Regions from separate parts of the Vibrio parahaemolyticus genome, predicted to be linked through region 1. Evidence: predicted binding sites of a transcription regulator. Region 1 holds the regulator's gene; each other region holds the start of a gene.

Evidence for each region. The regulator MetJ, encoded in region 1, represses methionine synthesis genes. The targets are predictions, from matches to a motif close to TTAGACNTNTANANGTCTAA.
Region 2: a site for MetJ is predicted at 2,304-2,323, ahead of DYB02_RS03150 (MetQ/NlpA family ABC transporter substrate-binding protein). Genes of this name have one in related genera too.
Region 3: a site for MetJ is predicted at 3,944-3,963, ahead of metN (methionine ABC transporter ATP-binding protein MetN). Genes of this name have one in related genera too.
Region 4: a site for MetJ is predicted at 1,845-1,864, ahead of metH (methionine synthase). Genes of this name have one in related genera too.

Annotation. Positions count from the first base shown of each region.
Region 1 covers NZ_UHIL01000001.1:3,015,740-3,021,518, reverse strand. The annotation lists gene tuf (elongation factor Tu) at 1-605, shown strand, start outside; gene DYB02_RS15455 ((2Fe-2S)-binding protein) at 936-1,124, shown strand; gene bfr (bacterioferritin) at 1,217-1,693, shown strand; gene DYB02_RS15445 (malic enzyme-like NAD(P)-binding protein) at 1,903-3,180, shown strand; gene metJ (met regulon transcriptional regulator MetJ) at 3,290-3,610, opposite strand; gene DYB02_RS15435 (O-succinylhomoserine (thiol)-lyase) at 3,838-4,998, shown strand; gene DYB02_RS15430 (bifunctional aspartate kinase/homoserine dehydrogenase II) at 5,013-5,779, shown strand, end outside.
Region 2 covers NZ_UHIL01000001.1:592,092-597,870, reverse strand. The annotation lists gene rpoD (RNA polymerase sigma factor RpoD) at 1-1,841, shown strand, start outside; tRNA gene DYB02_RS03155 (tRNA-Ile) at 1,982-2,057, shown strand; gene DYB02_RS03150 (MetQ/NlpA family ABC transporter substrate-binding protein) at 2,342-3,145, shown strand; gene DYB02_RS03145 (hypothetical protein) at 3,267-3,539, opposite strand; gene DYB02_RS03140 (DUF4382 domain-containing protein) at 3,906-4,772, shown strand; gene DYB02_RS03135 (SIMPL domain-containing protein) at 4,816-5,535, opposite strand; gene DYB02_RS25620 (hypothetical protein) at 5,699-5,779, shown strand, end outside.
Region 3 covers NZ_UHIL01000001.1:934,668-940,446, reverse strand. The annotation lists gene treC (alpha,alpha-phosphotrehalase) at 1-458, opposite strand, end outside; gene treB (PTS trehalose transporter subunit IIBC) at 546-1,970, opposite strand; gene treR (trehalose operon repressor TreR) at 2,147-3,094, opposite strand; gene gmhB (D-glycero-beta-D-manno-heptose 1,7-bisphosphate 7-phosphatase) at 3,197-3,748, opposite strand; gene metN (methionine ABC transporter ATP-binding protein MetN) at 4,091-5,125, shown strand; gene DYB02_RS04730 (methionine ABC transporter permease) at 5,115-5,779, shown strand, end outside.
Region 4 covers NZ_UHIL01000001.1:3,268,923-3,274,701, forward strand. The annotation lists gene metH (methionine synthase) at 1-1,796, opposite strand, end outside; gene DYB02_RS16700 (cation:proton antiporter) at 1,988-3,322, shown strand; partial or broken gene DYB02_RS26130 (transposase) at 3,525-4,284, shown strand; tRNA gene DYB02_RS16715 (tRNA-Trp) at 4,455-4,531, opposite strand; tRNA gene DYB02_RS16720 (tRNA-Asp) at 4,600-4,676, opposite strand; rRNA gene rrf (5S ribosomal RNA) at 4,707-4,822, opposite strand; rRNA gene DYB02_RS16730 (23S ribosomal RNA) at 4,914-5,779, opposite strand, start outside.

The DNA of each region.
Region 1 (5,779 bases):
AAGCTCTAGATACTTACATCCCTGAGCCAGAGCGTGCGGTAGATCAGCCATTCCTAATGCCTATCGAAGACGTATTCTCAATCCAAGGTCGTGGTACAGTAGTAACTGGCCGTATCGAGCGTGGTATCCTAACAGTTGGTGACGAAGTTGCTATCGTAGGTATCAAGGATACAACTACTACAACATGTACTGGTGTAGAGATGTTCCGTAAGCTTCTAGACGAAGGCCGTGCAGGTGAGAACGTTGGTGCACTTCTACGTGGTACTAAGCGTGACGAAGTTGAACGTGGTCAAGTACTAGCTAAGCCTGGTTCAATCACTCCACACACTAAGTTCGAATCAGAAGTATACGTACTATCTAAAGAAGAAGGCGGTCGTCACACTCCTTTCTTCAAAGGTTACCGTCCACAGTTCTACTTCCGTACAACTGACGTAACTGGCGATATCTCTCTACCAGAAGGCGTAGAAATGGTAATGCCAGGCGACAACATCCAAATGGTTGTTGAGCTAATCGCACCAATCGCAATGGACGAAGGTCTACGTTTCGCTATCCGTGAAGGTGGCCGTACAGTAGGTGCTGGTGTTGTTGCTAAGATCTTCGAATAATTCTTAACGAATTAAACGAAATCTTGCACTCTTCTTCTTTTTGAAGAAAGCGCATCAAGAAAAGGGAGGCTTCGGCTTCCCTTTTTCGTATTTGTTTTTTATTTAGTTATAAGCACAAACTGAAGGTGCTCCCTTCTTGTTTTTAAAAAACAACCTCTTACTTGAAGTATGTTTTTTCTGATTCGTAGTTCCCTCATAAGTGATTGATCCTCTCTTTCCCAACAAAAACCTATATAACGAAATGTTCTCAATACGCCCTCAATACGAGTGGTAACAAGAACCATTCCCGTTTATATTCTTGTCTTCGGTTTTTATTAGAAAGGTTTTTATATGTACGTTTGTCTTTGCCATGGCGTCTCCGACAAAAAAATTAGGAAGTTGGCGATAGATGAAGGTGTAACTGATATTCGAGGCATTAAGAGATGCACTGCTTTAGGGAGCCAGTGTGGTAAGTGCATTAAGCAGGCGAAAGAAATCCTAGCAGAAACACATTACACAGAATTAAGACAAGCCAGTTAACTACCTCATTGCTTTTTGAGGATTACTTGGTCTCTTTGACACCTTCTCATTTGCTTCTAAAGTTAATAGAAGCCAAATAGGAGGGCTTTGTCATGAAAGGCGATCCAATCATCATCCAACATCTCAATAAAGTGCTCGGTAACGAGCTCATCGCTATCAATCAATATTTTCTTCATGCTCGTATGTATAAAGACTGGGGGTTAAAGCACCTTGCCGATAAGGAATACCACGAGTCGATTGATGAAATGAAGCATGCTGACCACCTTATCGAGCGGATCTTGTTCTTGGAGGGATTACCGAACCTTCAAGATCTTGGAAAGCTAATGATTGGTGAAGATACTAAGGAAATGCTCGAATGCGACCTTAAACTGGAGATGGCGGCCATTCCTGATCTAAAAGATGCGATTGCCTATGCCGAAGATATTCGCGACTATGTTTCGCGTGATTTATTTCAAGATATTCTCGAAGATGAAGAAGAGCATGTGGACTGGCTTGAGACCCAACTTGGCTTGATTGAAATGTCAGGCATTGAAAACTACCTTCAAGCTCAGTATGTCGATGAAGAGTAACGAACATACTGACGCATTGTTCAAAAAGAATTCATATCATAAAAAGAGCACCTGACCAGAAAATCAGGTGCTTAACACATTTATCTGGTCTAATCTCTTTTATTATCGGCTTTTTAAGGATATTGCTCGCAATCTTACCTATGAAGATTGATTTCTATCCTTTAGAATTTATGCCCCCCTTACCTAAAAATAACAAAGAGAAACGATCCATGTCTGAAGACAATCGCCAAGCAGCCACCCCAGAAGAAGAACATCGCCAAAAAGCTCTGGATTACCATGCTTACCCAACCCCAGGTAAAATCGCTGTCGAATTAACTAAACCAGCAGAAACTGCTGGTGACCTTGCTCTTGCATACAGCCCTGGCGTGGCTGAGCCTGTACGTGAAATCGCACAAAACCCTGACAACGTGTACAAGTACACGGCGAAAGGCAACATGGTTGCGGTTATTTCAAACGGTACCGCTATTCTTGGTCTAGGTAACCTTGGCCCACTTGCCTCTAAGCCTGTAATGGAAGGTAAAGCGTTACTGTTTAAGCGTTTTGCTGGCCTTGATTCAATTGATATTGAAGTGAAGCATCGCACGATCGACGAGTTCGTTGATACGGTTGCGAACATTGCTGACACTTTCGGTGGTATCAACCTTGAAGACATCAAAGCACCAGACTGTTTTGAAATTGAAAAGCGTTTGATTGAGCGTTGTGACGTACCAGTATTCCACGATGATCAACATGGTACGGCTATCGTGACAGCTGCAGGTATGCTCAATGCTATCGAGCTGCAGGGTAAGAAGCTTGAAGATTCAACTATTGTTTGTCTTGGTGCTGGTGCTGCAGCCGTTGCGTGTATGGAGCTGCTTATCAAGTGTGGCGCAATGCGCGAGAAGATCTACATGCTGGATCGCAAAGGGGTGATCCATACTCGTCGTGATGATCTGAATGAGTACAAGCAACTGTTCGCAAACAATACAGATAAGCGCACACTAGAAGATGTGATCGAAGGTGCAGACCTATTCCTAGGTGTATCTGGTCCAAATCTATTGCCACCAGAAGCGTTGAAACTCATGGCTGACAAGCCAGTTGTATTTGCTTGTTCGAACCCAGATCCTGAAATCAAACCTGAGCTAGCACACGCAGTGCGTGATGACTTAATTATGGGTACTGGTCGCAGTGATTATCCAAACCAAGTGAACAACGTATTGTGTTTCCCTTTCATTTTCCGTGGTGCGTTAGATGTACGTGCGAGTGAAATCAATGACGACATGAAGCTGGCAGCAGTTGACGCAATTCGTGCATTGGCAAAAGAGCCTGTGCCTGAATCGGTACTAAAAGCTGCAGGTGTTGAGAAGCTAGAATTTGGCAGCGACTACATCATTCCTAAGCCAATGGATCCACGTCTGCTACCTCGCGTAGCAAAAGCGGTAGCTCAAGCGGCAGTAGATTCCGGTGTTGCTCGTATCGAGATGCCAGAAAACTACATGGCAGAGTAATTTACTCAGCCACATTGAACACAAAAATGGGACGCATTGACGTCCCATTTTTTATATCTCCAAAAACTGCCCCCGGCGCAGCTCCTAAAGCGGATGAATTTGTAAGCAATTATTCGTCGTCAAATGCTTCGAATTCGATACCCATCGCCGTCATTAACGCTTTTGCTTCAGTTGGAATGTCATCCGGTCTGTCTTTACGAAGGTCTTCATCCGTTGGTAATGGCTGACCTGTATATGCGTGCAGGAATGCTTCACATAGTAGTTCGCTGTTGGTTGCATGGCGTAAGTTATTGATCTGACGACGAGTACGCTCATCAGTCAGCACTTTTAAAACTTTTAGCGGGATAGAAACGGTAATTTTTTTTACTTGTTCGCTTTTTTTACCGTGCTCAGCATATGGGCTAATGTATTCGCCATTCCAGTCAGCCATTGCACACCTTCATTTATGTAATAAGTTGAAAATTAATATAGGTGCTGATTTTAGCTGCATTTACTGCCACAAGCAAAGACATATAGACGTCTAGAAGTGTTGACGTCTCATTTTTTGACAAGTAAAGTGAACAGAACAGTTAAGGAAGAGTGTTGTTCAGATAGATCTGACAAATTAGATATAGCGCATTCCTATTTAGAAGTCATCACCCGTGAAAGGATACACCCATGAGCACCCGCAAGCCTGCGACCATTGCTGTACGCACTGGTATCGAATCAGACAGCCAATACCACGCTGTTGTTCCACCAATCTACCTTTCAACCAACTATGGTTTCCCTGCTTTTGGTGAAGTCCCTAAATACGATTACACGCGTTCAGGTAACCCAAACCGTGGTTTGCTAGAGAGTGCGTTATCAGAGTTAGAGTCTGGCAAAGGCGCAGTGGTGACTAACTGCGGTACTTCCGCACTTAACTTGTGGGTATCGGCTTTTCTTGGGCCAGATGATCTGATTGTTGCACCGCATGATTGCTATGGTGGCACATACCGTTTGTTCAATACACGAGCTAACAAAGGCGACTTCAAAGTGCAGTTCGTTGATCAATCGGATGAGCAAGCTCTAGAGGCTGCACTAGCGAAAAAGCCAAAGCTTATTTTGTTAGAAACTCCATCGAATCCTTTGGTTCGTGTGGTTGATATTGCAGCGGTATGCGAAAAAGCCAAACAAGTGGGCGCTTTGGTTGCGGTCGACAATACCTTTTTGACACCGGTGTACCAAAAGCCTTTGGATCTCGGTGCTGACTTTGTTATCCACTCAACCACAAAATACATTAATGGCCACTCGGACGTGATTGGTGGTGTGGTGATCACCAAAACAGAAGCGCACGCAGAAGAACTTGCATGGTGGGGAAACTGTATTGGCGCCACGGGTACGCCTTTCGATAGTTACATGACGTTGCGTGGGATCCGCACTTTAGGCGCCCGTATGCGAGTGCACGAAGAAAGCTCTCAACACGTACTCAACTACCTACAACAGCAAGCTTTGGTCGCGAAGATTTACCATCCGAGTTTGCCAGATCATCCTGGTCACGAAATCGCGAAAAAGCAGCAGTCGGGTTTTGGTTCTATGTTGAGCTTTGAATTTGCAGGCTCATTTGAGCAACTTAAAGTGTTTGTTAAAGAGCTCGAACTGTTTTCTCTTGCAGAGTCGCTTGGTGGCGTGGAGAGTTTGATTTGTCACCCCGCATCTATGACGCATCGAGCCATGGGGGAAGAGGCGTTAGCGGAAGCGGGCGTGTCGCATCAACTGCTTCGTCTGTCTGTGGGTTTAGAAGATGCACAAGACCTGATTGCCGATCTCGCTCAAGCCTTTGTAAAAGCTGCTCAGTAATAGGAGAACTAAAAATGAGTGTACAACGTCAGTTACATAAATTTGGTGGCAGCAGCTTAGCAAACCCTGAATGTTACTTACGTGTGGCCGATATTCTCAAAGAATACTCTGTCGAGAATGATCTGGTGGTGGTATCCGCCGCGGGGAAGACCACTAATCGCTTGATCGAGTTTCTGGAAGGTTTAGACAAAGATGGCCGTATTGCGCATGAAGCACTGCAAGGCTTAAGACAATTCCAGTCGGAGCTAATTGAATCTTTATTAGAAGGCGAGGTGCAGACGCAATTGCTCGCTTCTTTGCACGATGAGTTCAGTACCTTAGCCGAGCTGGCTGCACCACTGACGGATGCGCAAAAAGCGGCAGTGTTGGGTCACGGTGAAGTGTGGTCTTCACGTTTATTGGCTGCCTTGCTTTCACAACAAAATGTTCCTGCGGTCGCACAAGATGCACGTGCATTTTTACGTGCAGAAGCTGGTACTCAACCGGAAGTTGACCGTGCGCGTTCTTATCCCCTGATTAAGGAGACGTTGGCGCAACACAGCCACAAACGCGTCATCATCACCGGATTTATGGCGCAAAATGAGGCAGGAGAAACCGTACTGTTGGGGCGGAATGGCTCGGATTATTCCGCAACCGTAATAGGTGCTTTGGCGGAAGTGACAACCGTAACCATTTGGAGTGATGTTGCTGGTGTTTACAGTGCGGATCCTCGTTTGGTGTCGGACGCATGTCTGTTGCCTTTACTGCGCTTAGACGAAGCGAGTGAACTGGCCCGCCTTGC
Region 2 (5,779 bases), 2.4 Mb from region 1:
AGCTAAAGTTACTTGTTATTAAAGGCAAGGAGCAAGGCTATCTGACCTACGCCGAAGTAAATGACCACCTACCTGCTGAAATCGTAGATTCAGAACAGGTAGAAGACATCATTCAGATGATTAACGACATGGGTATCAAGGTAGTAGAAACTGCTCCTGATGCTGATGATCTAGCACTGAACGATGACACAAACATTACCGATGAAGATGCAGCTGAAGCTGCAGCAGCAGCACTTTCTAGCGTAGAAAGTGAAATTGGTCGTACAACAGACCCAGTTCGCATGTACATGCGTGAAATGGGTACTGTAGAGCTGCTGACTCGCGAAGGCGAAATCGACATCGCAAAACGCATTGAAGAAGGTATTAACCAAGTTCAATCGTCTGTTGCTGAATACCCTGGCACTATTCCTTACATCCTAGAGCAATTTGATAAGGTTCAGGCAGAAGAACTTCGTCTGACTGATTTAATCTCTGGCTTTGTAGATCCTGACGCTGACGATACAGCAGCGCCAACCGCGACTCACATCGGTTCTGAACTGTCTGAAACTCAATTAGAAGAGGAAGACGAAGAAGACCTAGAAGATGATGAAGAAAGCGATGACGATTCAGATGATTCGGAAGAAGATGTAGGTATTGACCCAGAGCTAGCGCTTGAGAAATTCAACCAGCTACGCAGCACATACCAAAATCTTCAGCTAGCGATCAATGAGTACGGCTACGACAGCCCGAAAGCAACCGTTGCTAACGAAATGATGCTAGACGTATTCAAAGAATTCCGTCTAACACCAAAACAGTTCGACCACCTAGTGAACGAACTTCGTACAGCAATGGATCGCGTTCGTACTCAAGAACGTTTGATCATGAAGTCTGTGGTTGAATACGGCAAAATGCCGAAGAAATCGTTTATTGCCCTATTCACTGGTAACGAATCAAGTGATGCATGGCTAGACGAGATCCTAGCATCTGACAAGCCATACGCTGAGAAAATCAAACGTAACGAAGAAGAGATCCGTCGTTCAATCGCTAAGTTAAAAATGATTGAAGAAGAGACATCTCTAAACGTACAAAACATTAAAGACATCAGCCGTCGCATGTCTATCGGTGAAGCGAAAGCACGCCGTGCGAAGAAAGAGATGGTTGAAGCGAACTTACGTCTTGTAATTTCTATCGCGAAGAAATACACCAACCGTGGCCTACAGTTCTTGGATCTAATCCAAGAAGGTAACATCGGTCTGATGAAAGCGGTAGATAAGTTTGAATACCGTCGTGGTTACAAGTTCTCGACTTACGCAACGTGGTGGATCCGTCAGGCAATCACTCGTTCAATCGCGGACCAAGCACGTACGATTCGTATCCCGGTACATATGATCGAAACGATCAACAAGCTAAACCGTATCTCTCGTCAAATGCTACAAGAGATGGGTCGTGAGCCTCTACCGGAAGAACTGGCAGAGCGTATGCAAATGCCAGAAGACAAGATCCGTAAAGTACTGAAGATCGCTAAAGAGCCAATCTCAATGGAGACACCAATCGGTGACGACGAAGATTCGCATCTAGGTGATTTCATCGAAGATACAACACTAGAACTACCGCTAGACTCTGCAACAGCAACAAGCCTGAAAATGGCTACAAAAGATGTACTTGCAGGCCTAACGCCACGTGAAGCGAAAGTACTTCGTATGCGCTTTGGTATCGACATGAACACTGACCACACTCTAGAAGAAGTTGGTAAACAGTTCGACGTTACTCGTGAACGTATCCGTCAGATCGAAGCAAAAGCTCTACGTAAACTTCGTCACCCTAGCCGCTCAGAAACTCTGCGCAGCTTCCTCGACGAATAATAAAGCGTTGGACAAAAAAGGTGACCTTAGGTCACCTTTTTTATTATCACTGGTTCTAAGTGGATAAAAACTAAGCGCAATTGCCCTAGTTGCTATCTAGACACCTTGCAACGCTTCCCCTATAATCGTTGACCTATTAAGGCCCCTTAGCTCAGTGGTTAGAGCAGTCGACTCATAATCGATTGGTCCCCAGTTCAAGTCTGGGAGGGGCCACCAAATTTCGAAAGGCGTAGCAGGTTAGTACCTACTACGCCTTTTTTGTATCTGATGGTTTTAAGTGTTGCTATGGGTACACCGTTGGCACCTGAGCTCATCTTCTTATCCCCCTTGTAAATTCCCTTGCTTAAACCCCATCAACTTTCTCAACCATCTGCTCAATAACATTTGTGCTCTACAGCCCTTGTGACCTCCAAATGATCCCTCAATGTTTTAGTCGTTGACCGTTTATATATTCCTGATAGGATAGCCGTATGGACGTCTAAATATAAAATGGAGTTACGATGACAAATTTAGGTCACATCAAAAAGTTGTCTTGGGTTCTCGCTGCTGCGCTCAGCTTAAGTGCCTGCGGAGAAAAAGATAATTCAGTAATCAAAGTCGGAGCTACGGTTGGGCCACATGCACAAGTAGTTGAAGCAGTAGCGAAAGAAGCGGCAAAGCAAGGGCTAAATGTTGAAGTCATCGAGTTCTCTGATTACGTGACACCTAACGCCGCGCTGAGTGACGGTAGCATCGATATTAACAGCTACCAACACCAACCTTTTTTGGATAACTTCAACAGCAGTCATAACTCTCAGCTCGTTTCAATTGGCCAATCTATCTTGATGCGCATGGGTATTTATTCCAATAAATACCGTTCGTTAGAAGAGTTACCAAACCGTGCCAGAATTGCCATTCCAAACGACCCAACTAATGGAGGCCGAGGGCTGTTACTACTCGCTGATGCGGGCTTGATTGAGCTTAAACCAGGTGTTGGCCATAAAGCCGCGTTAACCGATATTAAGAGCAATCAAAAAGAACTGGAGTTCGTTGAGGTGGATGCGGCGCAGCTGCCAAGAACGCTGGATGACGTTGATGCCGCAGCTATTACGATGAATTACGTGATGTCTTCAGGCTTAGACCCTAAGAAGCAAAGTATTTTCCTAGAGTCCAAAGACGCACCTCTCGCTGTTATGGTTATTGCGACTCGTGAAGCCGACAGAAACAACGAGGCTTACAAGAAGTTCGTCTCTATTTACCAATCCCAAGAAATTCGCGACTTCCTTAATAGCACTTTCAAAGGAACGATTGAACCAGCCTTTTAAGTAAGAATTAATCCTTGAGCAAGCTATCTTGCTTGCTCAGAGAGACAAAATGACAGAGGCTCATGAAACAAAGCATGAGCCTCTGTCATATCAAATGGTATCAATCGTACTTTGAGTTAGATTATCGACTTTCTGCTTCTAACTTTAGCGCGATATAGTTTTGTGCGGCGGTAACCAAATCAGAACGATTAATGATCTTCCATAGGAAAAATGGCGGGATTAAGAATGCAATGAAATAAAACGACTCATGAAAAAAGATCTGAGCAATTGCATCTTGATGTTCCCACAGCGCCGTAAGCGCGAAAAGATCGAGCATCACGCCAAGTACACCAAAAACAACTGAAACCACGATCGCTAATCCTAGTAGCTCTCGAATAAAAAATTTGTATGCCATCATACTAATTCCTTCTAGCAATATTCGACCTTACGTTACGCCCCTCATCACCTATCTATTTTGATTATTATCAACTTCATTTCACTACGAATAAGAACTTAGTTTTATAAAAAAGCGCTTGTATAAATGGGGAAAGTGGTTACTAAGCAACCACGTTGTTTAGCTAAGTAGAGCCGAAGTTAATGGAGTTACTGCTTCGCAGCTACACTTGAGCAATAGATTTAAAAATAGCTTTTTAGGAATCCATATCACATTATGAATTTCCCTTTTTTACATTGACCCCGTCATTACTAAGCAATGACATTTCGTCTCGACTCTGAGACTAATCTTCGATGTTTATCGGCAGTGTAAACACAAGAGGTCAATATGAAAAAATACACTTATCCTCTACTTGCTATCTCAGGCGGTCTGCTACTGACTGGCTGCGGTGGCGACGACTCTTCATCAAATACAGAATCCGCTACGTTTTCTCTTGGTGTCTCAGATGCACCTGTGGATGACGCCAACAAAGTGGTCTTAGCATTTAAAGACGTGGTTTTAATTCCCTTTGACCCAGAAACGGGCGAGCAAACTGGCAATCACATTCTGCTAGACGCAAGCGAGAACGGCGCTCTACATCAAGTTGATTTGATGGAATACCAAGGAAAAAATGCCAAAACCATCATTAGCGAACAACAAATTGCTCCGGGTGATTACGCCATGTGCGTTTACGCGAAAGATGGCCGACAGTTGAATGATACGTCTCTATCGTATGTCGAAAAAACTGATGGCTCAGTAAAAGGTCTTGTTGTTCCAAGTCGTGGTAGCTGCTTTGGCTTTAAGCCCGATACCAGCGATCAGGGTCGCTTGAAGTTTTCCCAAAAAGGTCAGTATGTAAAAGTTCATACTGGGCACAATAGCTACGTTGTAGAGTTTGATTTGCGTAAAGGTCTGGCGGATCCAGTCGGCCAAGATCATATGAACATGAACTCGAATGCCGTAAGTTTGGTGAACGCATCAGATTCAGGCCATATCGCTGGCACAGTAAGTAACGTGCAATACCAAGCTTGCGAAGCAGACAGTGCGGCATGGAACGCGATTCATGATGTGCCTGCCGTTCACTCTGTTTACCTGTATGCGGGTTCTATGGATCGCTCAACCATGGGCGATATGGGCGCGACAGCTCCACTCAACGCGCCAGTTGATGTTGTCGAGACAGAGCTGACAACTCAGGACATTAATCCCATTCTTTAAGTCACCATATTAAAAAAGCCGCTCGTACTGAGCGGCTTTTTACTTAGTCAGAAAGGTAATATTGAACCGTCGATACCACTCGGACTTTTTTAATGTAAGGCGTATTGCTATCGCGGTCATAAATGGAGAACTGACCTTGCGTCGCTCGCTTGATCTTTCCTAATGAGCTTTGTGAGTCTTTCGCAAACTTTTGTGCCACCTCGCGGGCGTTTTTGGTCGCCTCTTCGATCATGTCTGGTTTGATGTCATTAAGTTTCGTGAAACTGTATTCGATTCGGTTTGCATAAGGATCTTGATTAAGAATCACGCCTTGTTTCCCAAGTTCACCAATCTCATTAATCGCCGCACGAACCACATTGATATTTTGGCTGTAAACCGTGACCGTTCGGGATGCTAAATAACGATACTCAATGTCTTGCTCACCACCATATTGCTGCGCTTTACGGTCTATCACTGAAGGCGAAGACAGCGAAATGTTTTTGTCAGTTAAGCCTTTTGCGGTTAAAAAATCGAGAATCAAACGCGTTTGTTGGTCTATGTCATCAAACATCGCGCCCATATCATTGCTGGCTACCGTAAATTGGATTGGCCAAATGACGGTATCTGCCGGGTATTCTCGCTCAGACAATCCCTTCACCGTTACCACTCGCTCATAGGCTTTGTATTTGACTGCTGTTTGCTGAATAAAAAAGCCCAATACTCCTAAACCTATTATCAGACACAGCCCGAGCCATATTGACGCTTTATTGGAAATCTTCTCCATTCATCCTCCTAATTTCGCCAAAACTAACAATTCGTAGTATCGATAACATAGCTCAACTATGGCCAGAAAATGGCGACCTAAAGCTAAATTTTTGTCATATCGTTCGAAATGGTGAATAAAATTAATTAAAATTGAACAGTGTTTTATTGTGAATTTTAAGATTATGTTGAAAACAAAATGGTTGGTGGTTCTAGGCGGATTATTTGTCTCAACGGCCTGTTTGAGTGCTGACGACTTAGCTATA
Region 3 (5,779 bases), 2.1 Mb from region 1:
GCATTGCCTCCAAACTTCGATTGCCAGTTGTTAGGTTCTGTGCCATCAACCGGATCTTTCCAGATGTAGTAATCGCGGTATGGGCTGTTTTTGTCCCCTAACGCGGATTGGAACCAATGATGCTCAGTCGACGTGTGGTTCACTACAATGTCCATGATGATACGAATACCCAACTGATGCGCTTCTGCCAGCAAGGTATCGAAATCATCCATAGTGCCGAACTGTGGATTGATCGCGTAATAATCGGAAATGTCATAACCGTTATCAACCATAGGAGACTGATACACTGGCGTCAGCCAAATCGCATCCACACCAAGGTGTTTTAGATAATCCAGTTTAGAAATGATCCCTTGAATGTCGCCCGTGCCTTTACTGCCACTGTCACAAAAGCTTTTTGGGTAAATTTGGTAGATGGTTGCGGTTTTCCACCAGCTCTCATCATGCTTGGTCATAGCCATTTCTAACACTCACTTACCAGTAATCGGAAACTTAAAATTTGAAAAGAAAAACAGGAGGAGGCAGCCAAGTCACTGCCTCAAATTGAATTACGCGTTTGCCGCTTCAAGCTCACCTTTCGCTTGTGCACGCTTATAAAGAATTAATGTTAATGCGGCAGGTACCACCATCGCGACTAGCATCGCCAGAGCAAAGATGCCCCAGAACTGCGGCTGGATAGATAAGATACCCGGCAAGCCGCCTACGCCGATACCGTTCGCCATTACGCCCGCACTACCACAGATAGCAGCAGCGCATGCACTACCGATCATCGCGCTCAACATTGGGAACTTGTATTTCAAGTTGATGCCGTACATGGCTGGCTCTGTTACGCCAAGGTAGGCAGAAATCGCCGCAGGCACTGAGATTTCACGCTCATCCTGCTTTTTACTGATGATAATGATGCCAACCACTGCCGATGCTTGAGCAATGTTCGATAGTGCAATTAAAGGCCAAATCGGCGTGCCCCCCAATTCTTGCATCAACTGTAAGTCAACGGCATTGGTTGTGTGGTGGATACCAGTAATCACAAGTGGCGCGTATAGGAAGCCGAAGATGGTTGAGCCAATCATCGCGAAGTCACCCGTCATGGCCGCTTTTGCTGCGAATGCCACGCCATCACCCAACATGCGACCAAATGGACCAATGATCGAGTGCGCTAAAATCACCGAGGCAATGAGAGAAACAAACGGCACGACCACAAGGTATAGATAAGATGGGATGATGCGTTTTAAGTGCGTTTCGATAAACGCCAGTGCCATACCCGCTAACATCGCTGGAATCACCTGCGCCTGATAGCCCACTTTCTCAATCACAAACAATCCGAAATCCCAGACTTCTGGTGCTTGTTTACCGATCAAGTACGCGTTCATTAACTGCGGCGAAACCAACGTCACACCGAGCGTAATACCCAGAATCGGTGTACCACCGAGCTTTTTCACGGTCGACCAACACACACCAACGGGTAGGAAGAAGAAAATCGCTTCACCAATTAACCATAGGAATGAGTGAACAGTCGCCCAAAACTGACTGATTTCCGTTAGGGTTTGACCATCAAACATTTTGATGTCGCCAATCACATTACGGAAACCAAGGATCAGACCACCAGTGATGATCGCAGGCAGCAACGGTACAAAGATTTCTGCAAGGTGGGAAATACCGCGCTCAACAATATTCATGTTTTGACGAGCAGCGTTCTTGGATTCGTCTTTGCTCGCTTCACTTTTACCGCTTAGCTCGATCAGAACTTTGTAAACCTCATCAACTTCAGTGCCGATGACGACTTGGAATTGACCTGCGTTGGTAAAACAGCCTTTCACCATACGCAAGGCTTCTAACTGTTTCGTGTCCGCTTTGTCGGTATCATTTAGAACAAAACGTAAGCGAGTTAAACAGTGGCTTACACTGGCAATATTGTCCGGCCCCCCGACCAGCTCAATAAGACGCTCCACGTCTTTACGCGCAATCTTACTCATAACTTTGTCCACCCTGTATTGGATACATTCGATTCATCATTTTATTTTTATAAATGGGAACATTCCCATTTCTTAATTTTAATATTGCCACCCAAAGACAAAAAACAAAATGGGAACAGTCCCATTAATTGAGAATGATCACAGTATAATTTTAGAGCAGATCGTTTTAGAACGGGTTAACGGCAAACAGGATGTTGAGTGAAGTGAACGACTTCTTCATCGCCATTTAATTGATTAATCAGCATCTTAGCGGACTTTTCACCCGCAAGGGTATAACCTGGGTCAACACTAAATACGTTAGGGAAAAGGAAAGAAAGCAACTCGTTACCACCCACGCCTGTCACGACCACGTCTTCACGGCCTAACTCTTGAAGACGCTTAATTACGCCCAATGCAATGGTATCGCTGGCACACACAATGGCTTGCGTGTCTGCTTTTAGAACGTGATCCACCAACTGATAAGCACTTTCATGGCTAAGCTTACCGGTTTGGAAACAAGGTGTGAGTTGTTTGCGTTGACACCAAGCTTTATAAGCATTTAAACGCGCCAAGCCTGTGGTTTTGTCTTCAGGATCAACACCAATGTAAGCAATGCGAGATAAAGCTTGCTGCTCAAGATGAGACAAAGCCATGTCTATCACGCCTTGGTTATCATAATTGATGGAAGAGACGTTATTGGTATCCATCGCAATCACCACAATGCGATTTCCCCACTCGGCTAAGGCTTGCTCATCGCACCCAGTAAAGCCAAACACAATCACGCCATCCACATTGCGACGCTTAAGCACGTTTAGGTGTTCGTTGGTTTTGTCGCGATCAAACTGGCTTTCCATGATCACCGCGTCATAGCCAGCGGAATACAATGCATTGAGCATTGTACCAACTGCGCGATTTTCGGATGGTGAGTCCAGACGGGAGATAATAACTCCAATGACTTTTTGGCTACCGCCACGCATTGATTGCGCAGATTTGGACGGTACATAGCCAGATTCACGAATGATTTGCTCTACTTTCTCTCGCGTTTGAGGTTTCACTTTTGGATCATTGGTAAGCACACGGCTTACTGTTGATTTGCCAACGCCTGCCAATTTCGCGATATCAAGAATGGTGAGTTTTTTGCTCATAAGTGATCAAACTAGAATGGATGAATGCTTAGGTGACTGAACTTTAACAGCAATAAAAGAAAAGGGAAGCAAACGCTTCCCTTAAACATGCAAATTGTGGTGTTATTTTTGTAAATACGCTGGCACATCTGCAATGCTATCGAGCACTACTGTAGCTAATGCTTCACCTTGCTCGGTGATTGGCTTACCTGTGCGAACCAGAATCTTAGTGCCAACACCTGCGGCTTCTGCTGCCATCATGTCTTCGGCTTTATCACCAATCATCACAGATTTTTCCATGTCGATTTTCAAGAAGTCGCGAGCAGAGATAAACATACCAGGTTTAGGTTTGCGGCAATCACAATCTTGCTTGTAGTCACCGATGCCATGCTCAGGATGATGTGGACAATAGTAAAAACCATCAAACTCAACGCCATTATCAACGAAGTTCCAGTCCATCCATTGTGTCAGAGACAAGAAACGGTCTTCACTGAATTTACCGCGCGCGATGCCCGATTGATTCGTTACAAGCACCAACAGGTAACCTTTATCTTTCAGCGCTTTTGTCGCTTCAAACACACCGTCAATGTACTCAAAATCATGTTCGTCATGAACGTAGCCGTGGTCAACGTTGATCACGCCGTCACGATCGATAAAAACAGCAGGTTTTGCCAAAACGTATTTCTCTATTAACTCGGTTTAATCAGATTATTACATACCTTATAAACTTCAACACTATCTAATTCGTTCTAGGCCTCGACAAAACGGTTGATTTGTTGGGCAAGAATCGGTAAATCTGAGGGTGCCCCTCCGCTCATCTTCTTGTTGTTATCTACGCCTCTTTCTTTCCAAAACAGAACATCCATACATTTAGACGTCTAGACGTAAAAATATCTATTGACTTCATTCTGGTTAACCCATAGCATCAACTGAGAATTGAGATAAAGCTCAAAATTAAGTTCTGTCAAAGGCCGTTTTTGACAGCGAAGTTCCCCTTATCTCTGGGCAGGTTGAAACATGATAGAAATAAAAAACGTCAATAAAGTGTTCTACCAAGGCAGTAAGGAAATCCTTGCCCTGAAAGACATTAACCTACACATCGCCAAGGGCACCATCTTCGGTGTTATCGGTTCATCAGGCGCTGGTAAAAGTACTCTGATCCGCTGTGTAAACATGCTAGAAGCACCAAGCTCTGGATCCATCATCGTTGATGGCGTTGATTTAACAACACTCAGCAAAAAGCAGTTGGTTGAAACGCGCCGCAACATTGGCATGATCTTCCAGCACTTCAATCTGCTTTCGTCTCGTACTGTGTTTGATAACGTGGCTCTACCACTGGAACTGGCTGGCAAAGACAAATCGCAAATCACAACAAAAGTGACTGAGTTGCTAAAGCTCGTTGGCTTAGCGGACAAGCACGAAAGCTATCCGTCCAACCTAAGTGGCGGTCAAAAACAACGTGTGGCTATTGCTCGTGCATTGGCATCCGACCCAAGCGTACTGTTGTGTGACGAAGCCACCAGCGCACTGGATCCTGCAACAACTCAATCCATCCTTGAGCTATTAAAAGAAATCAACCGCAAACTCAACATCACGATTCTACTGATCACCCACGAAATGGAAGTGGTAAAAAGCATCTGTCACGAAGTGGCGATCATCGGTGGTGGTGAATTGGTTGAGAAAGGCACGGTTGGCGATATTTTTGCGCACCCTAAAACGGAACTGGCTCACGAGTTCATTCGTTCCACATTGGATCTTTCCATTCCAGAAGATTACCAAGCGCGTTTGCAACCAAATCGCGTTGAAGGCAGCTACCCTCTTGTCCGTATGGAATTTACTGGCGCAACCGTAGATGCACCGTTGATGTCGCAGATTTCGCGTAAGTACAACATCGACGTCAGCATTCTGAGTTCCGATCTTGATTACGCTGGCGGCGTGAAGTTCGGCATGATGGTCGCAGAGCTGTTTGGTAATGAACAAGACGACAGTGCAGCAATTGAATATCTGCGCGAGAACAACGTAAAAGTAGAGGTACTTGGTTATGTCCTTTAATACGATTTTTGAATGGCTAAGTTTAAACAGCAAACTACTTTTAGGTGCTACGTGGGAAACCATCTACATGGTCGCGGTTGCGGGCGTAGTTGGTTTTGCGGTCGGCATTCCATTGGGAGTGATTCTGCATATTACTAAGAAAGGCGGCTTACTAGAAAACACCAAACTGAACGGAATTCTTGGTGCAGTGGTTAACGTTGGGCGCTCAGTTCCTTTCCTTGTTTTGATGGTTGCGATCATTCCAGTAACTAAGATGTTAGTGGGCACTTTCATTGGTACAACTGCGGCAATCGTTCCGCTGACTATTGGTGCGATTCCGTTTGTCGCTCGTCTTATTGAAGGGGCATTGCTGGAAGTACCAACTGGCTTGGTTGAGGCTGCGCAATCCATGGGTGCAACACCAACGCAAATCATCACAAAAGTTCTCCTACCAGAAGCAATGCCGACTATTGTTAACTCAGTGACGATTACTCTAGTGACATTAGTGAGCTACTCTGCGATGGCAGGAACGGTGGGCGGCGGCGGCCTCGGTGACGTAGCCATCCGATACGGCTTCCACCGTTACGACATTACTATCATGGCAGTAACCGTTGTGATGTTGATTGTTCTAGTACAAATTATTCAGTCTATCGGTGACGCAGTGGTGCGCCGTGT
Region 4 (5,779 bases), 250 kb from region 1:
TTTACGATCCCCATATCCATACCATTTTTAAAACAGTGATAGAGGAACACAGCATGGATAGCTTCACGAACGTAGTTATTACCGCGGAAAGAGAAAGACACGTTCGACACGCCACCGGAAATCATCGCGTGTGGCAAATCGCGCTTGATGTCCGCTACAGCTTCAATAAAATCAACAGCATAGTTGTTGTGCTCATCAATACCCGTTGCGACGGCAAAAATGTTCGGGTCAAAAATAATGTCTTCTGGCGGGAAGCCAACTTCGTCTACCAAAATACGATAAGCATTTGTACAGATTTCTAGCTTGCGCGCGCGCGTTTCTGCCTGACCAACCTCATCGAATGCCATGACGATTACAGCTGCACCATAACGACGGATCAGTTTAGCTTGCTCAACAAATTTCTCTTTGCCTTCCTTCAAAGAGATAGAGTTCACAATGCCTTTACCTTGAATGCATTTCAGACCCGCTTCGATCACTTCCCATTTGGAAGAGTCGACCATGATTGGCACTTTGGAGATTTCTGGTTCTGAGGCACATAGGTTTAGAAAACGCACCATACAAGCCTGTGCGTCTAACATCCCCTCATCCATGTTGATGTCGATGATTTGGGCACCATTTTCAACTTGCTGACGCGCGACTTCTAATGCTTCGTCATACTGTTCTTCTTTGATCAAACGTTTAAAGCGAGCAGAACCTGTGACGTTAGTTCGCTCACCGACATTGATGAATAAAGTCTCTTTCTCAATCGTTAATGGCTCTAATCCGGAGAGACGACAAGCAACAGGCAAATCTGGCAAAGCGCGAGGTGTAACACCTTCAACAGCCTGCGCCATTTGGCGAATATGCTCCGGCGTTGTACCACAACAGCCACCAATCAGATTTAAAAAGCCGCTGCTAGCCCACTCTTTTACATGCTCTGCCATGTCTTCTGGAGAAAGGTCATATTCTCCAAAAGCATTCGGCAAACCTGCGTTAGGGTGCGCGGAAACAAATGATTCAGAAATACGAGAAAGCTCTTCCACGTATGGGCGCAGTTCATCTGGCCCCAATGCACAGTTAAGACCGAAAGATAAAGGCCTTACATGACGTAGAGAGTTGTAAAATGCTTCCGTGGTTTGCCCTGATAACGTGCGCCCCGAAGCGTCGGTAATCGTACCGGAAATCATGACAGGCAGTGCAACACCAAGCTCTTCAAATACAGAATCGACAGCAAAGGCACATGCCTTAGCATTCAATGTATCAAAAATAGTTTCGATCAAAATAAGATCAGCGCCACCTCTGATTAACGCTCGAGTTGACTCGGAATACGCTTCAACCAGCTCATCGAAAGAAACATTGCGGTAGCCGGGATCATTCACATCAGGGGAGATAGAGCACGTTCGGTTGGTTGGACCAAGTACACCTGCAACGTAACGAGGTTTGTCAGGCGTTTTCGCCGTCCACTCATCGGCAACTTCACGAGCCAGTTTTGCCGCGGCGAAGTTAATCTCTTCACTCAGGCTTTCCATCTCATAGTCAGCCATCGCAATGGTGGTCGCGTTAAAGGTATTGGTTTCTAGAATATCAGCGCCGGCTTCAAGGTAAGCGCTATGGATTTCCTTAATTAGTTGAGGCTGGCTTAGCACCAACAAGTCGTTGTTGCCTTTTAGATCACAGTGCCAATTGGCAAAGTGCTCTCCTCGGTAATCTTGCTCTTCAAGTTTGTACCCTTGGATCATGGTGCCCATACCACCATCAATCAATAAGATACGTTGCTTCAATTGAGCTTCAATCTGTTGTCTTACTTTGCTTCCCACAGTACAGCCTCATTCCTTTAGTTATGATTCCATCCTATCACACAAACTTCAGGAGTCTAGACGTCTAAATGGAGATTTAATGATTATTTTATCTCCTTCTTAACTTGCAAAATAAACCCGAAAAAATGTTTGCTATTTAGACAGCATCAGCCGAGAATTCCATTCATAAAATGTTACAAATAGAGGGCTCTATGTCGGTCTATCATACTTTATGTTTTCTATCCGCAGCTGCAATGCTAATTGCTTTTGTAAACAGCAAGATAGGAAAGATGCAAACCACCATCGCCATTACAGCTGGTTCAATGGTTCTTTCTCTACTTATTTTGATCGCCGGTCAAAACAACTGGTTTCACCTTACGGAGATTGCAACCGAGACGGTAACAAGGATTAACTTTGAAGACTTTTTGTTGAAAGGCATCCTTGGATTTTTGCTTTTTGCTGGCGGCTTGGGCATCAAGCTACCCAACTTAAAAGATCAAAAGTGGGAAATCACGGTATTGGCTCTTGGAGCAACCTTGTTCTCAACCTTCTTCATCGGCTTTGTTCTTTATGGCCTTTGTATGCTGATCGGCATACAGTTTGATTTGGTTTACTGCTTGCTATTTGGCGCATTAATCTCGCCTACCGACCCGATTGCCGTTCTAGCTATCGTTAAAAAGTTAGATGCACCTAAACGTATCTCGACACAGATCGAAGGGGAGTCACTATTCAATGATGGCTTCGGCTTGGTTATTTTCGTCACGCTTTTCACCATTGCATTTGGCTCAGAAGCACCAACAGTCGGTAGCGTCACTCTACTCTTCATCCAAGAAGCGATTGGCGGGATCGTCTATGGCTTTCTATTGGGCTTAGTATTCCACTACCTAATCAGTGCTACTGACGATCACTCAATGGAACTACTACTTACTATCGGTGTTCCTACAGCAGGTTACGCATTTGCTGAGTACATTCATGTTTCAGGCCCACTTGCGATGGTGGTGTCGGGAATTATGATCGGTAACTGGACACGCTTTATTGGCTTCTCTAAAGAGAGTGAAGACCACCTAGACCACTTCTGGGAGTTAGTAGATGAGTTCCTAAACGGCGTGCTATTCCTATTAATTGGTATGTCGATGCTGCTATTTAAATTCCATGAAGAAGACTGGATAATGATGGCAATTGCAGTCCCTCTGGTGCTAGCCTCTCGCTATCTCAGTGTCTTTATCTCATACATAGGCTTTAAACGTTACAGAAAATATAACTCGTGGTCTGTAAAAATTCTAACTTGGGGTGGCCTACGTGGCGGCCTAGCGCTAGCAATGGCACTTTCAATTCCATCAGGGATTTGGGTCGTTCAAGACAAGCTGATCGATGTAAAAGAGATCATCCTTGTAATGACCTATTCGGTTGTGGTGTTCTCTATCCTTATCCAAGGTTCAACCATTACACCAATGATTGAAAAGGCGAAAGCTGAAGAAAAAAAGATGGAAGATGAAAAGCTAGCTCAAAGCTCTTTAGCAGAACAAAGAGAACAAACTGAAGCCTAATTCCATTCTCCCCATATTTAAAAAGCAGCCTTAGGACTGCTTTTTTATACTCTAAAATTCGAAGACTTCACCAACAATATTATCTAGAAGCCTCCCCGCTCGGTTAATAAAGCTTCCTTTAGCTCAATCAAACTCCCCTCAGAGCGAAGCTCACGCCTAATACCAATCTAAGTAAAACTATGAACTAATTGAGGTCATTCAGATGAAAATGAGACTGCTGGCCCTTGCTCATTTCAAAGATGGGTACTCACGCACACAAATCGTCAAGTTTCTCAAGGTAAGCCGAACTAGTATCAATAAGTGGGTTCAAACCTTTTTTGAAGAAGGGCCGGAAGGACTGCAAGAAAAGCCAAGAACAGGAAGACCACCATTCTTAACGTCCGAGCAAAAAGAACAATTGAGTCAAGATATAAAAGATAAAACCAATGATACACAAGGCGGACGACTGACTGTTTTCGATATCCACGCTTATATCATGAAAAAATTTGGCAAGCACTACCGCCCTGACTCTATCTATTACCTGCTCAACCACATAGGCTTTTCATGGATAACTTCCCGCTCAAAACACGACAACACGCTTATGGGTTGAAAAAGCAACTCGCCCAAGAGCCGTGAAGCAATAACAATTTGTGTATGCTTATCTGTTCGGTTCAGTCTGTCCCAGAAAAGGAATTGGTGAGGCTATCATTGTCCCTGGGTTAATAAAGACATCATGATAGAGCACTTAAAACAAATATTGGCAGTCACGGAGGAGGGACGTCACGCTGTCGTTGTAATGGATGGTGCAGGATGGCATACAGAAGAAATTACCAATGACTTTAAATGTCAGTGTCATCAAACTTTCGCCCTATTCTCCAGAGCCAAACCCCATCGAACAAGTATGGCGTTGGTTGAGACCACGCTATTTAGCCAACCAATCTTTTACTGATTACCACAACATCATCTCCAAAGTCTGCGACGCATGAAATCGGTTTTTGGATTGCTCCAAAAGAGTCACCAAAATGCATTCGTAAAAATGGATAGACCTAACCAGTTAATTTTCCAGATGGTATAATAACGGTATGGAGAGATATCTTCAGCTCAGAGCCGCAGATACAAAAAAGCCCCAGTCTTTCGACTGAGGCTTTAAATATGGCAGGGGTGGAGAGATTCGAACTCCCAACACGCGGATTTGGAATCCGCTGCTCTGCCAATTGGAGCTACACCCCTGTTGTACCTACAGTTTATCACATTGTAGATTCAAAAAAACCTCGCAAAAGCGAGGTTTTCGAAATAAGTGGCGGAGCGGACGGGACTCGAACCCGCGACCCCCGGCGTGACAGGCCGGTATTCTAACCAACTGAACTACCGCTCCGCACTGGTTAGACCTAAGTCTAAATTTAAAGCCTGGCGATGTCCTACTCTCACATGGGGAAACCCCACACTACCATCGGCGCTATTTCGTTTCACTTCTGAGTTCGGAATGGAGTCAGGTGGGTCCAAAACGCTATGGTCGCCAAGCAAATTCTTTAATTCGGAAAGCTGTTTTTGTGTTCTCTACACATTCAATTCTGTTCTTGCTTCGAGTCCATCAAAACCCCTTGGGTGTTGTATGGTTAAGCCTCACGGGCAATTAGTATCAGTTAGCTCAATGCCTCACAGCACTTACACACCTGACCTATCAACGTCGTAGTCTCCGACAACCCTTTAGGATACTTAAAGTATCAGGGAAGACTCATCTCAGGGCTCGCTTCCCGCTTAGATGCTTTCAGCGGTTATCGATTCCGAACTTAGCTACCGGGCAATGCGTCTGGCGACACAACCCGAACACCAGAGGTTCGTCCACTCCGGTCCTCTCGTACTAGGAGCAGCCCCCTTCAATCTTCCAACGCCCACGGCAGATAGGGACCGAACTGTCTCACGACGTTCTAAACCCAGCTCGCGTACCACTTTAAATGGCGAACAGCCATACCCTTGGGACCGACTTCAGCCCCAGGATGTGATGAGCCGACATCGAGGTGCCAAACACCGCCGTCGATATGAACTCTTGGGCGGTATCAGCCTGTTATCCCCGGAGTACCTTTTATCCGTTGAGCGATGGCCCTTCCATTCAGAACCACCGGATCACTATGACCTGCTTTCGCACCTGCTCGAATTGTCATTCTCGCAGTCAAGCGGGCTTATGCCATTGCACTAACCTCACGATGTCCAACCGTGATTAGCCCACCTTCGTGCTCCTCCGTTACTCTTTGGGAGGAGACCGCCCCAGTCAAACTACCCACCAGGCACTGTCCGCAACCCCGATTAGGGGTCGACGTTAGAACATCAACACTACAAGGGTGGTATTTCAAGGACGGCTCCACACATACTGGCGTACGTGCTTCAAAGCCTCCCACCTATCCTACACATGTAGGGTCAATGTTCAGTGCCAAGCTGTAGTAAAGGTTCACGGGGTCTTTCCGTCTAGCCGCGGGTACA